3 regions of the Neobacillus sp. MER 74 genome follow, and region 1 is predicted to be linked to each of the others. Evidence: riboswitches for the same ligand, from Rfam matches in the RefSeq annotation. Region 1 holds a riboswitch; each other region holds the start of a gene.
What was found. Region 1 has a riboswitch for thiamine pyrophosphate ahead of thiT (energy-coupled thiamine transporter ThiT). Riboswitches for the same ligand answer to the same signal wherever they lie in the genome.

Region 1 (3,753 bases):
TGCATACCCATTAAGAGTAATATCTTCACTGAGTTCTTTTCTTATTTTTACTTTTCCATCAAGTATGCTTGGATATAGGAAGTTTAAGACTTCCTCCACTAATGTATTTAAATTGAAGTTATCCTTTTCTTTACCAATTAACTCCTTTTTTGACAGAAGGAGAAATTGTGATATACGAAAATTAAGTTGATCCAATTCACTTGAAATGATATCTAAATATTTCATCTCCGGATGATCAGCTTTCAGTAATTGGATAAATCCTTGAACAGATGTCAAGGGGTTTCTAAACTCATGAATAAAGCTTGAGGTCATTTGCCCAAGCAATGTTAATCGATCCTGATGTGTAGAATCAATGTGCATTGTTTTTTCTTCAATAATTTTGTTTTTTGCTTCTGAGTAATGGGATACAGCATAGTATAAAAATTTATCGAAACAAAAATTTACATTGTTTAATGCTTCCTGCATGGCTGCCCATGGAATCCCAGTAATGCTTAAATGGCTGTATAGAACTGTTCTGCCAAGATTAACATTATAAACAAAATCACCAAGGTTAATATCAGCCAAAACTCTTTCTTCCGATACTTCAATAGCAAGTTTTTCAATTATGTCTAAAAGGTCTTTTTCCGTCATTTTATGCATATTAAGTAAAACATCGAGCAGAGCCTCGCCGTTTTCGTGAATTTTTAACTTAAAAGGATCCGTATTAGTGGTAACAATGGCATTTTCCCAATCTTGAATTAATTTCTGTTTATTTTGATTGAAAAAATCAATTAAATCTGTTTGGTTTTCCGTGAACATGCCGTCTTCCCCCTATGTTATTGACAAAAAACTCCTTACTGTACTTATTCGAGACATAAATAGAAATACCTCCTTTATTTTAAAATAAAAGTCTTGAATTTTATTCATATAGTCTTAATTGCTGATTCGACTAGGTAATAATAACGATAAGAAAGTATATTTTCCTTGTAAATGTGAATAAAGAAGAGTATATTTTTTTCTATGGAAACAATTGAATACTTCCACAGGGGGAGCTGCTATTCTTGCGGCTGAGAGTGAACGGTTAAGTTCTGACCCTATGAACCTGTTAGTTAACACTAGCGTAGGGATGTGGTTTGCCGATTATGAAAGCAATGCAGACAATCCTTAGCGTCGTGCATTGCTTTTTTTGTTCTTTATTTTATTGCACATCTTGTAATAGGAAGACTTCTAACGAGTCCAAAAATTGGGGGAGACGTTGTGAATCAAAAAAGAAGCAACACATTATTTATCGCTGAGGTGGCAGTTTTTTCTGCTTTAGCTTATTTATTGGATTTTCTAGCCGGAATTCTATCTTTAAAGATATGGCCACAGGGAGGTTCGGTGTCAATTGCCATGGTACCTATCTTTTTAATTGCTTATCGTTGGGGGATAAAAGGGGGCTTGTTAACAGGATTTTTACTAGGTTTATTGCAGGTTATCCTTGGATTCGCTCAAGTATACACATTCTTACAAGGATTTATTGATTATTTTCTTGCCTTTTCAGTTGTAGGGTTAGCGGGTGTCTTTACTGGTCTGGTGAAGGAGGCGATATCCAAAAATGAAAAAGGTAAGTGGATGACATATGTTATTATCGGTGCATTCTTAGGAAGTGCCTTAAGATACATCTGCCATGTTATTTCTGGCATCGTGTTCTTCGGTGAATATGCGCCAAAGGGGCAGCCGGTGGCCATTTACTCACTCCTATATAATGGAACATTCATGCTGCCAAGCTTCATCATCAGTGCAATCATTATCATCATTGTAATGAGTGCGGTACCAAAGAGATTATTTTCAAAATAACATTTATTAGTAATACGAATGGAAAAGGGCTTCAAGCTCTTTTCTATTTTTTTTATAAAGCGATTGTCGTTGATTCATGAAAATTCTTCAAACTTTTGACAAATTTATTAAGCTTTTTATCTCAAAAAAAGTGTTAAAATACAAGAAAGATAATCATTCTCAATTAGTGGAGATAGGGTGATATACATGTTTGGTTCATTAAAAGTAGGAGATAAAGGGAAAATTATTGATATTTCTCTTGTAGGTCACCTGGTACAAAGACGATTACTTGACTTAGGGATTACTGAAGGCTCTGAAGTGTGTGTAAAGTGTGTCATGCCATTTGGCGGTCCAATTATGATTGAATCTTGCGGACAATGTGTGGGTATTCGCCGTAGAGAAGCAGTTCGAATGAAAGTGGAGAGAATATAATGGACATCGCACTTATTGGAAATCCTAATACTGGGAAAACTTCATTATTTAATAATCTTACAGGTTCCTATGAGTATGTTGGTAATTGGAGCGGTGTCACCGTTGAAAAAAAAGTTGGTGTTTTTAAAAATAATATTGGTCATTTGACTGATTTACCTGGTGTGTATACACTTAATCCCTTATCGAAGGATGAAGGGGTAGTTACATCCTTCTTTCTTAATGAATCAGTGGACCGCCTGCTAAATATATTAGATGCTTCACAATTAGAACGAAATTTACATCTAACTTTGCAATTGCTTGAGTTTGAAAAACCAGCATTTATTGGACTTAATATGGTCGATGTAGCAAATAAACGCGGAATTCAAATTGATACATCTAAACTTTCTGAGCTTCTCGGAGTCCCGGTTGTTCCTATTGTGGCGAGAAATGGAAAGGGCTGTGATAAATTAGTTGATGTCATATCGACTCAATCAATCCAGCCTGCTAAAAAGAATCTTGTTTACTATGGTAAAGAGGTAGAAGCTGCAATTGTTGCTTTGACGGCTGAGATTCATGGCAAAACCAACCTTTCTGGACGATTTCTAGCTATTCAATATTTTGAAGGTAATGAATATGTTAGAAACTATGTAAATATTATTGTTGGCGAGAAAAAGCTTAATGATCTAATTGTTAACTTGGAGTCAACCTTACAAACACTTTATAATGTAAAATCATTAGCAAACTATATTTATCAAAAAAGAAGAGAAGCAATAGAAAAAATTGTTGTCGAAGTGGCCGTAAAAAGTAACTTTGACATTCCGCTTTCTGAGAAAATTGATATGATCGTTACCAATCGCTTTTTAGGAATGCCTATTTTCTTACTGCTTATGTATGTCATGTTTATGCTGACTTTTGATTGGCTCGGAACACCATTATCTGATGCTTTGGACGGATTTTTAACAGGACCCATTACGGCAGGATTTGAGTCAGTTTTAACCGCCATTCATGCTTCAAATTTTATTCATGCATTAATTATTGATGGTTTAGTTGCTGGGGTAGGCGGCGTACTCGTATTTGTGCCGCAAATTTTTATCCTATTTTTCTTTATTTCTTTATTAGAAGATTCCGGGTACATGGCCCGTGTTGCATTGGTAATGGACCGAATTATGGAGTCAGTTGGGTTAAATGGGAAGGCATTTATCCCTATGATGATTGGCTTCGGTTGTAATGTACCAGGAATAATGGCTGCCAGAACAATAGAGACACCACGGGAAAGGCTGGTTACCATATTGCTTACCCCGTTAATGTCCTGTTCAGCACGATTACCCGTGTATGCGTTATTTGTTGGAGCTTTTTTTGCGCGAAATAAGGCTTTAGTTGTGCTAAGCCTATATGTCCTTGGGATTGTAGTTGCATTGGTCCTAGCTAAAATCTTTTCGTCTACATTACTAAAATCGGAAGCTTCATTATTTGTTATAGAACTGCCCCCTTACCGTCTTCCCCAGTTTCAATCACTGTGGAGGAGTACTTGGGATAAAGGAAAAG
Region 2 (3,753 bases), on a different contig from region 1:
TAAACGGCCATCTGATCATTATGGATTCTCCGTGGGCGATTACGGCCATTTCACAAAAGCAATTTTGGGACAGGAAGGATTTTCGAGCATATGGGGATGGTCAGGTTAGGGGCATTATTTCGGTTGATATTTCGGAATGGAACCAACCAGGTATGCTTTTAGGAAAAAAGGCAATCGAATGCACGAAAGAAGAAATTAAAGAGGAAGTATGGGCACAGCTGAAACAAGCCTTAAATCACGAAGAAGTACTGCTCCGGGATGAGGATGTTCACTCTTGGTTTTTGGATCCGGGCATTCAATTCGACGATTCCGGCAAAATGATCAATAGTGAGCCTTTGCTTATAAACAAAGTTTTTGCGTGGAGCTTAAGACCCTATGCTTTTACAAAGATCCCCAATCTCTTCCTGGCTTCCGATTATGTGCGTACAAATACGGATCTGGCGTCGATGGAAGCGGCAAATGAGGCGGCCCGCCGAGCGGTCAACAGTATACTTGATGCGGCAGATTCAAAGAAAAGGAAATGCAAGATTTGGGACATGTATAAATTTGACCTATTAACTCCCTGGCACATTCACGATTGGATTCGCTATAGGAAAGGGCTCCCCTGGAATGGCGGCTCCTCCTTCTGCTCAAGGGTTGTCTACTTCCTCCTCAATGCAGGTAAATATGCTTGGGGAAAAGTCCAACAGTCTAGATGGTTTTTGTAGCCTAACCTGAACGCAACGAATTCAACCATATTACTAAAGGAAGTACATGGAACGTGAACGTGTGCTTCTTTTTGTATTGTAGACCATTTTAAAATTCTACTTTTTTTCCAGAAGATGATGAGACCTTCTTCTAGAGTCATTTAAGAATTTGTTTCATAACCTTCTCAATCCTCAGGGAAAAGTCAGACTTTTGGAGGGCAGTCAAACAAGATAGAAGGCATGACACTTTAAAAGCCATAGCTATAAATGACTACATTTTTGCCGTGAATGAAGCGGTGAATAACAAGATGATGCATTATACTGGCGTCATGACAGAGGAGTCAATATTCTTATTAAAAAAAGCCAGACAAGATCGCTCTTCTGAGGTGACCAAATTTAAACTTAGATTCACACATACATACAACAAGAACGAGTTGCAATGGGAGATGTAAGGACGCTCCCGTTGCCATCGTCTATCCGTCCGGGACTTGGTATAAAAATGTAACCCCTGAAGTGGGAAACACAATTGTAAAGCGTCATCTGGCGGAAGGTCTTTGCCTTCAGGAGCATGCGATATCCAAGAAACTTCGTCCAATGTCGGAGGAGTTTGTTTCCATTGAGGATGTGACTTCTGAAGAAACAGGGACAGAGGAGCAAATAGGATAAGGTTCAATAGAAAAAGATGTTCCATTGGAATGGGGCATCTTTTTTGTATTAGTTGAAAGGATTGGATACAGGCCATTGCCAATTTGAAGTAGGTTCATACGTATACGGGAAAGGGAAGGCAGCTGTAAAGAAGCATAAATACATTAAATAAGTTGGCATTGACTGCCTTGACTGATATAATAGTAAAATAATAACTGAAAAACGATGAAATGTGGGGGAACCGGTGTTGCCGGTTGAGATTTAGTCCGTAAGACGATTACCCTTGGAACCTGATCTGGTTGATACCGGCGGAGGGAACATATTCTTAAACAATTAATTGTTTGCTGATATGCACTCAGGTTCTTTGCCTGAGTGCTTTATTTTATTTAAGCAAGTTTTTGCCCTCTAACTAACACTGAGGTTTCGCTCTATTTCATTTGTTTCACTTTAGATTTTATTTTACATATGGGGGATACAACATGAAGAAATGGCTAGTACTACTCCTTTCAGTCCTTCTAGTGACTGGATGCAGCAGCAAAAAAGAAACAGAAAACACAAAAGAAAAAAAACAGCCGCTTAAAAAGGTCTCAATTGTACTGGATTGGACTCCAAATACCAATCATACTGGATTATATGTAGCAAAAGAAAAAGGATTCTTTAAAAAAGAGGGCTTGGATGTGGATATTATCATGCCGGGCGAGTCCGGTGCTGATCAACTAGTAGCTTCTGGCAAGGCGCAATTTGGTGTTGGCTACCAAGAAGCAATTACCCAGGCACGTATACAAGGGGTGCCGCTCGTATCGATCGCTGCAGTGATTCAGCACAATACATCTGGATTCGCTTCACCTGTTGGCAAAAAGATTCAATCTCCGAAGGATTTTGAAGGAAAAACATACGGCGGATGGGGTTCGCCAGTCGAAAAATCTGTCATCACTTCTCTCATGAAAAAGGAAAACGCCGATGACAATAAGGTGAAAATCGTGAACATGGGGGATACGGACTTTTTTACGGCTGTGAAACGAGACATCGATTTTGCTTGGATTTACTATGGATGGACTGGTGTAGAAGCGGAGCTTCGAAATGAAAAGATTAATATGGTTTACTTAACAGATTACTCTGACAAACTGGACTACTATACACCTGTTTTAGAAACCAACGAAAAAATGATCGAACAAAACCCTGAAACGGTTAAGGCATTCGTAAAAGCCGCTGCCGAGGGCTATGAATTTGCGATTAAAAACCCTGATCAAGCTGCAGATATCCTGATTAAAGCCGCACCGGATTTAGATCCAAAGCTTGTAAAGAAGAGTCAAGAATGGTTGTCTCCGAAATATCGGGATGATGCAAAGGAATGGGGAATTCAAAAGCAAGAGGTTTGGGAAAATTATGCTCAATGGATGTATGAGAATAAGCTTCTTGACAAGAAATTAGATGCGAAAAAAGCATTTACAAATGAGTTTTTACCAAAACAATAGGGGGTAGAAAAACATGGCGAATACATTAATCAGCATTCAAATCATCCCGAAAACAACGAATGGCGAGGACGTTATTCCATACGTTGATGAAGCGATTAAAGTCATTGCTGAATCTGGTGTGAAATATGAGGTACACCCGTTAGAAACAACCATGGAAGGCGAACTCCACGAATTATTTTCGGTGATTTCAAAAATGAATGAACGAATGATTGAAATGGGAAGCAAAAATGTCATTTCTCAAGTGAAAATCCTTTATCAGCCAACAGGGATTACCATGGATAACTTAACGGAGAAATATCGATCATGAGAAAGAATCTTGTAAAAGGGTGGAGACCGATTTTGGTTCTCCTCCTTTTGTTTGTCATTTGGGAGATTGTCGTGAAAATAGCAGAAGTGCCGGAATGGCTTCTTCCGCCGCCATCCAAGATTTTCACAGAGGCCATTGCCGGTTGGCATGATTTTTATCCAGATGTGTTTTCAACGGTTAAAATTTCATTATTTGGATTTGTAGTTGGAGCATTCATTGGACTGGCAGTCGCCATTTTATTTCATCTGGTACCTGTTTTAAGAGATTCTTTCTATCCATTATTGATTTTATCGCAAAATGTTCCCATTATCGTTCTTGCTCCACTGCTGGTGATTTGGTTTGGTTTTGGGTTATTGCCCAAAATGATTGTCATCACCCTTGTTTGTTTCTTTCCCATTACAGTGGCCGCCTTGGATGGATTTAGCCAAACCCCTTCAGAGTTGAAGCATTATATGAGGATGGCAGGTGCATCCAAAACACAGCTTTTTTGGAAATTGGAGCTGCCGTCATCTATGCCCTCGATTTTTTCAGGCTTTAAGGTTTCTGCCACGTATAGTGTAATGGGTGCCGTTATTTCTGAATGGCTTGGTGCTAAGCAGGGGATCGGTGTCTTTATGACATTCGCATCGTCGTCTTTTCG
Region 3 (3,753 bases), on a different contig from region 1:
AGACAACCTGCCAAAGGGATTAAATATGAACACTTTAACAAAAATTACCGACTTTCTTTCGCAAGAGAAGGAACCCGTCTCTGCTGAGGAGGTGGCTGAAGGCATTGGTATGGCTCGGGTAACAGCACGAAGATATCTTGATTATTTAGAAAAAGAAGGAAAAGTAAAGATACATATCCATTACGGGGGTGTGGGAAGACCAGTCAACCGATATGGAGTGTAAATATAAAATACGATGTTTGTGAAATGGGAGGGAGCATGTTGGACTGGAACATCAGGATTGAAAAACCAAAACTCCGTTTACAGACGACGATTACCCTGCTAGTTTGCATTGTAGTTGTGATGGCATTGTTTGTTACCGAGATATTAATCACTAACAGAATTTCACAAGAAACAAAGAAAGGGCAAGCTGAGAAAGCCACGGATATTGCGCGGATTGTTGCCCAATCGTCCCTTGTGATAAACGGGTTACAGAATAAAAAAGCTGAGAAGGATATCCAAACATATGCGAATGATATCAAGCGTTCCACCCATGTTGAATTCATCGTCGTCATGGACATGAATGGAATAAGAAAATCACATCCTAATCGGAATCTATTAGGCCAGCATTTTGTCGGGGGAGATGAAGGTCCGGTATTAAAAGGGAAAGAGCATATTTCGACTGCCGAAGGAACATTAGGATTATCATTACGCTCGTTCGTCCCTGTATTTGATAAGAAAAATAAACAAATAGGGGCCGTTGCCGTTGGGATCTCGTTAGAAAAAGTAAATCTGGCCATCGAACAGAGTAGAAGAATTATTTTGATTGGAGTCGGTGTGGGTGTTTTAGTTGGCATCCTAGGAGCTCTGTTTTTGGCAAGAAAAATTAAATCGATTCTGTTTGGCATGGAGCCTAGTGAAATAGCCAAACTGTTGGAAGAACGAAGTGCGATGCTGGAATCAACCAAGGAAGGGACGCTGGCGGTTAATCAAGATGGGATAACCACTCTCCTTAATAATGAAGGGGTTAGGCTCCTCCATATGGCCGGTATTGAAGGTCCTTTTTTAGGGAAAAGAGTGGACGAATACATGCCAAATACCAAACTTTCTACCGTCCTAGGGACTGGGGAAGCACAATTAGATCAAGAGCAGGAAATCAATCATATTACCATCCTAACCAACCGTGTCCCTGTAATCGTGAAGGGAAAGATTGTTGGAGCAATTGCCACCTTTCGGAAAAAAACTGAAATCAAGGAGTTAGCTGAACAATTGACCGGAGTCAAGTTATATGCAGAGGCACTTAGAACCCAATCACATGAATTCATGAACAAACTGCATGTAATCTCAGGTTTGGTTCATATGAAGGACTATCAAATGGTTTCGACGTACATTACCAAAATTGTGAATCACCAGCAGTCTGAGGTAGAATTTGTCGTCAGTCGTTTTAAAGATCCTGTATTAGCAGGGTTTATTTTAGGAAAACTTAGCTTTGCAAGGGAAAAAGGCTGTGAAATGATCATTGATGGAGAAGGATTGTTACCAGAACCGCACAGGCAGGAAACAACACATGAAGTGGTCACGATTCTTGGAAATTTAATTGATAATGCACTGGATGCGGTCGCGGACCAGCCCCTTAAAAAAGTAACGGTCAGGTTTGATTATTATGAAAATATCCTTGTGTTGGAGGTCCATGATACAGGACAAGGTATCGATGAGGAAATTATAAATAGCTTATGTGTGAAAGGATTTTCAACTAAGGGAGAAAATCGAGGAATTGGTTTATTTTTAGTACAGCGAAGCTTGGAAAAATTAGCAGGACAGTTAGAAATTCATTCTCAAAAAGGGAAAGGGACTGCTTTTATTGTTACGTTCCCATACAACAGTAAACAGTAACGATATTATGTTAACCTGATTATAAAAATTTGAAAAAATAATTATATTATGTAAACTACTATACGTTGTAACTATTTTCTTTACATTCTAGTTTCATAGCGTTATTATGTACTTAATTTAATAAACTAATCGATCTACTAGGGGTGCCCTGTTATCAGGCTGAGAGAAAACGCTATGTTTTTAACCCTTTGGACCTGATCTGGGTAATACCAGCGTAGGAAAGTAGCCAAGTGAATGTTTTTTCTCTGACTTACTAACCAGGTCCATTTATGGATCTGGTTTTTTTATTTTTTGGTTGTGTTTAACTTGTCTGTTGATTTCCGTTCCAGGCACTTCAATCAACAAAGTGCCAAAACACATGCTATATATTAAAAAGAAATGGAGAGATTACAATGGAAAAAATTAGTTTATATGAAACGTTGGAAAAAGTAAGAGAGGTAAACCCGCTTGTACATAATATCACCAATGTCGTGGTAACGAATTTTACCGCGAATGGGCTGCTCGCTTTAGGCGCTTCGCCTGTGATGGCGTATGCTGCTGAAGAAGTGGCGGAAATGGCTAAGATTGCTAGTGCACTGGTTTTGAATATTGGTACCTTAAACCCACAAACGGTGGATTCAATGATTATTGCTGGAAAAGCAGCCAATGAATCCAATGTACCGGTCATCTTTGATCCGGTTGGTGCTGGGGCTACCACGTACCGAACCGAAACGGCGCAACGAATCATGAGGGAAGTCAATGTTTCAGCGATTCGGGGAAACGCGGCTGAAATTGCAAATGTCCTTGGTGAAAAGTGGGAAATTAAAGGTGTTGATGCGGGGGCGTCAGCGAATGAGGATATCGTGAGCCTTGCGATTAAAGCAGCAGAGACTTGGAATTGTGTGGTCATCATCACAGGAAAAGTGGATGTCGTCTCAGATGGCGAGACTAGCTATCTTGTTAACAACGGCCACCCAATCATGACAAAAGTGACCGGTATGGGGTGCTTGTTAACCTCAGTGATTGGGGCGTTTGCAGGAGTGGAGAAGGACCTGCTTAAGGCTTCCGTGGGAGCTTTGACATCCTATGAGGTTGCCGCTGAAAAGGCAGCAGCGAAAACAGCTGAAAAGGGATCAGGAAGTTTCCAAATCGAATTCTTAAACCAATTATCACTTGTTTCAAATGAGGATATCAATCAATATAGTTCTTTCAAAAAAGTTAATTAAGTGGGGTAATTTAAATGAAAAAAGCATTAACAATTGCAGGTTCAGATAGTGGCGGCGGGGCAGGAATTCAAGCCGACATAAAGACATTTCAGGAATTAGATGTATTTGGAATGTCGGCGTTAACAGCAGTAACAGCCCAAAATACATTAGGAGTTCACGGAGTTTATCCAATGTCGAGAGAGGCTGTGGTCAAACAGATTGAGGCGATTGGATCGGATATTGGTGCCGATGCTGTGAAAACAGGAATGTTGTTCAATGCTGAAATCATCGAGGCGGTTGCCGCTCAAATCAAGATTTTTGGTTGGGAGAATGTAGTGGTTGATCCAGTTATGATTGCCAAAGGTGGCGCATCACTGCTGCAAATGGAAGCTATTTCTGCCATGAAAAAATGCTTGTTGCCAGTTTCCAAAGTAATTACACCGAATATCCCGGAGGCAGAAGTCCTAACGGGGATGACTATTCTGACCTTAGAGGATAAACAGGAGGCCGCTAGAAGACTCCATGATTTAGGTGTGAAACACGTTGTGATTAAAGGCGGTCACGATGAAAACCAATCCGAGTCGACTGATTTATTGTTTGATGGGAAGGAATATTACACCTTTACAAGTCCGCGAATTGAGACAAAGAACACACATGGTACTGGTTGTACTTTTTCGGCGGTAATTACCGCCGAACT

Region 2: linked by a shared signal. The riboswitch ahead of M3610_RS23045 (ABC transporter substrate-binding protein) and the one ahead of thiT (energy-coupled thiamine transporter ThiT) in region 1 are both predicted to bind thiamine pyrophosphate.
Region 3: linked by a shared signal. The riboswitch ahead of thiM (hydroxyethylthiazole kinase) and the one ahead of thiT (energy-coupled thiamine transporter ThiT) in region 1 are both predicted to bind thiamine pyrophosphate.

What each region holds. Positions count from the first base shown of each region.
Region 1 covers NZ_JAMAUV010000001.1:743,200-746,952, reverse strand. The annotation lists gene M3610_RS03705 (histidine kinase N-terminal domain-containing protein) at 1-798, opposite strand, end outside; TPP riboswitch at 1,015-1,123, shown strand; gene thiT (energy-coupled thiamine transporter ThiT) at 1,237-1,818, shown strand; gene M3610_RS03695 (FeoA family protein) at 2,005-2,229, shown strand; gene feoB (ferrous iron transport protein B) at 2,229-3,753, shown strand, end outside.
Region 2 covers NZ_JAMAUV010000022.1:48,366-52,118, reverse strand. The annotation lists gene M3610_RS23060 (hydroxysqualene dehydroxylase) at 1-707, shown strand, start outside; partial or broken gene M3610_RS23055 (transcriptional regulator) at 875-1,033, shown strand; gene M3610_RS23050 (hypothetical protein) at 1,200-1,352, shown strand; TPP riboswitch at 1,556-1,665, shown strand; gene M3610_RS23045 (ABC transporter substrate-binding protein) at 1,811-2,806, shown strand; gene M3610_RS23040 (MTH1187 family thiamine-binding protein) at 2,820-3,113, shown strand; gene M3610_RS23035 (ABC transporter permease) at 3,110-3,753, shown strand, end outside.
Region 3 covers NZ_JAMAUV010000013.1:84,504-88,256, reverse strand. The annotation lists gene M3610_RS19500 (response regulator) at 1-223, shown strand, start outside; gene dcuS (DcuS/MalK family sensor histidine kinase) at 259-1,872, shown strand; TPP riboswitch at 2,002-2,110, shown strand; gene thiM (hydroxyethylthiazole kinase) at 2,265-3,077, shown strand; gene thiD (bifunctional hydroxymethylpyrimidine kinase/phosphomethylpyrimidine kinase) at 3,092-3,753, shown strand, end outside.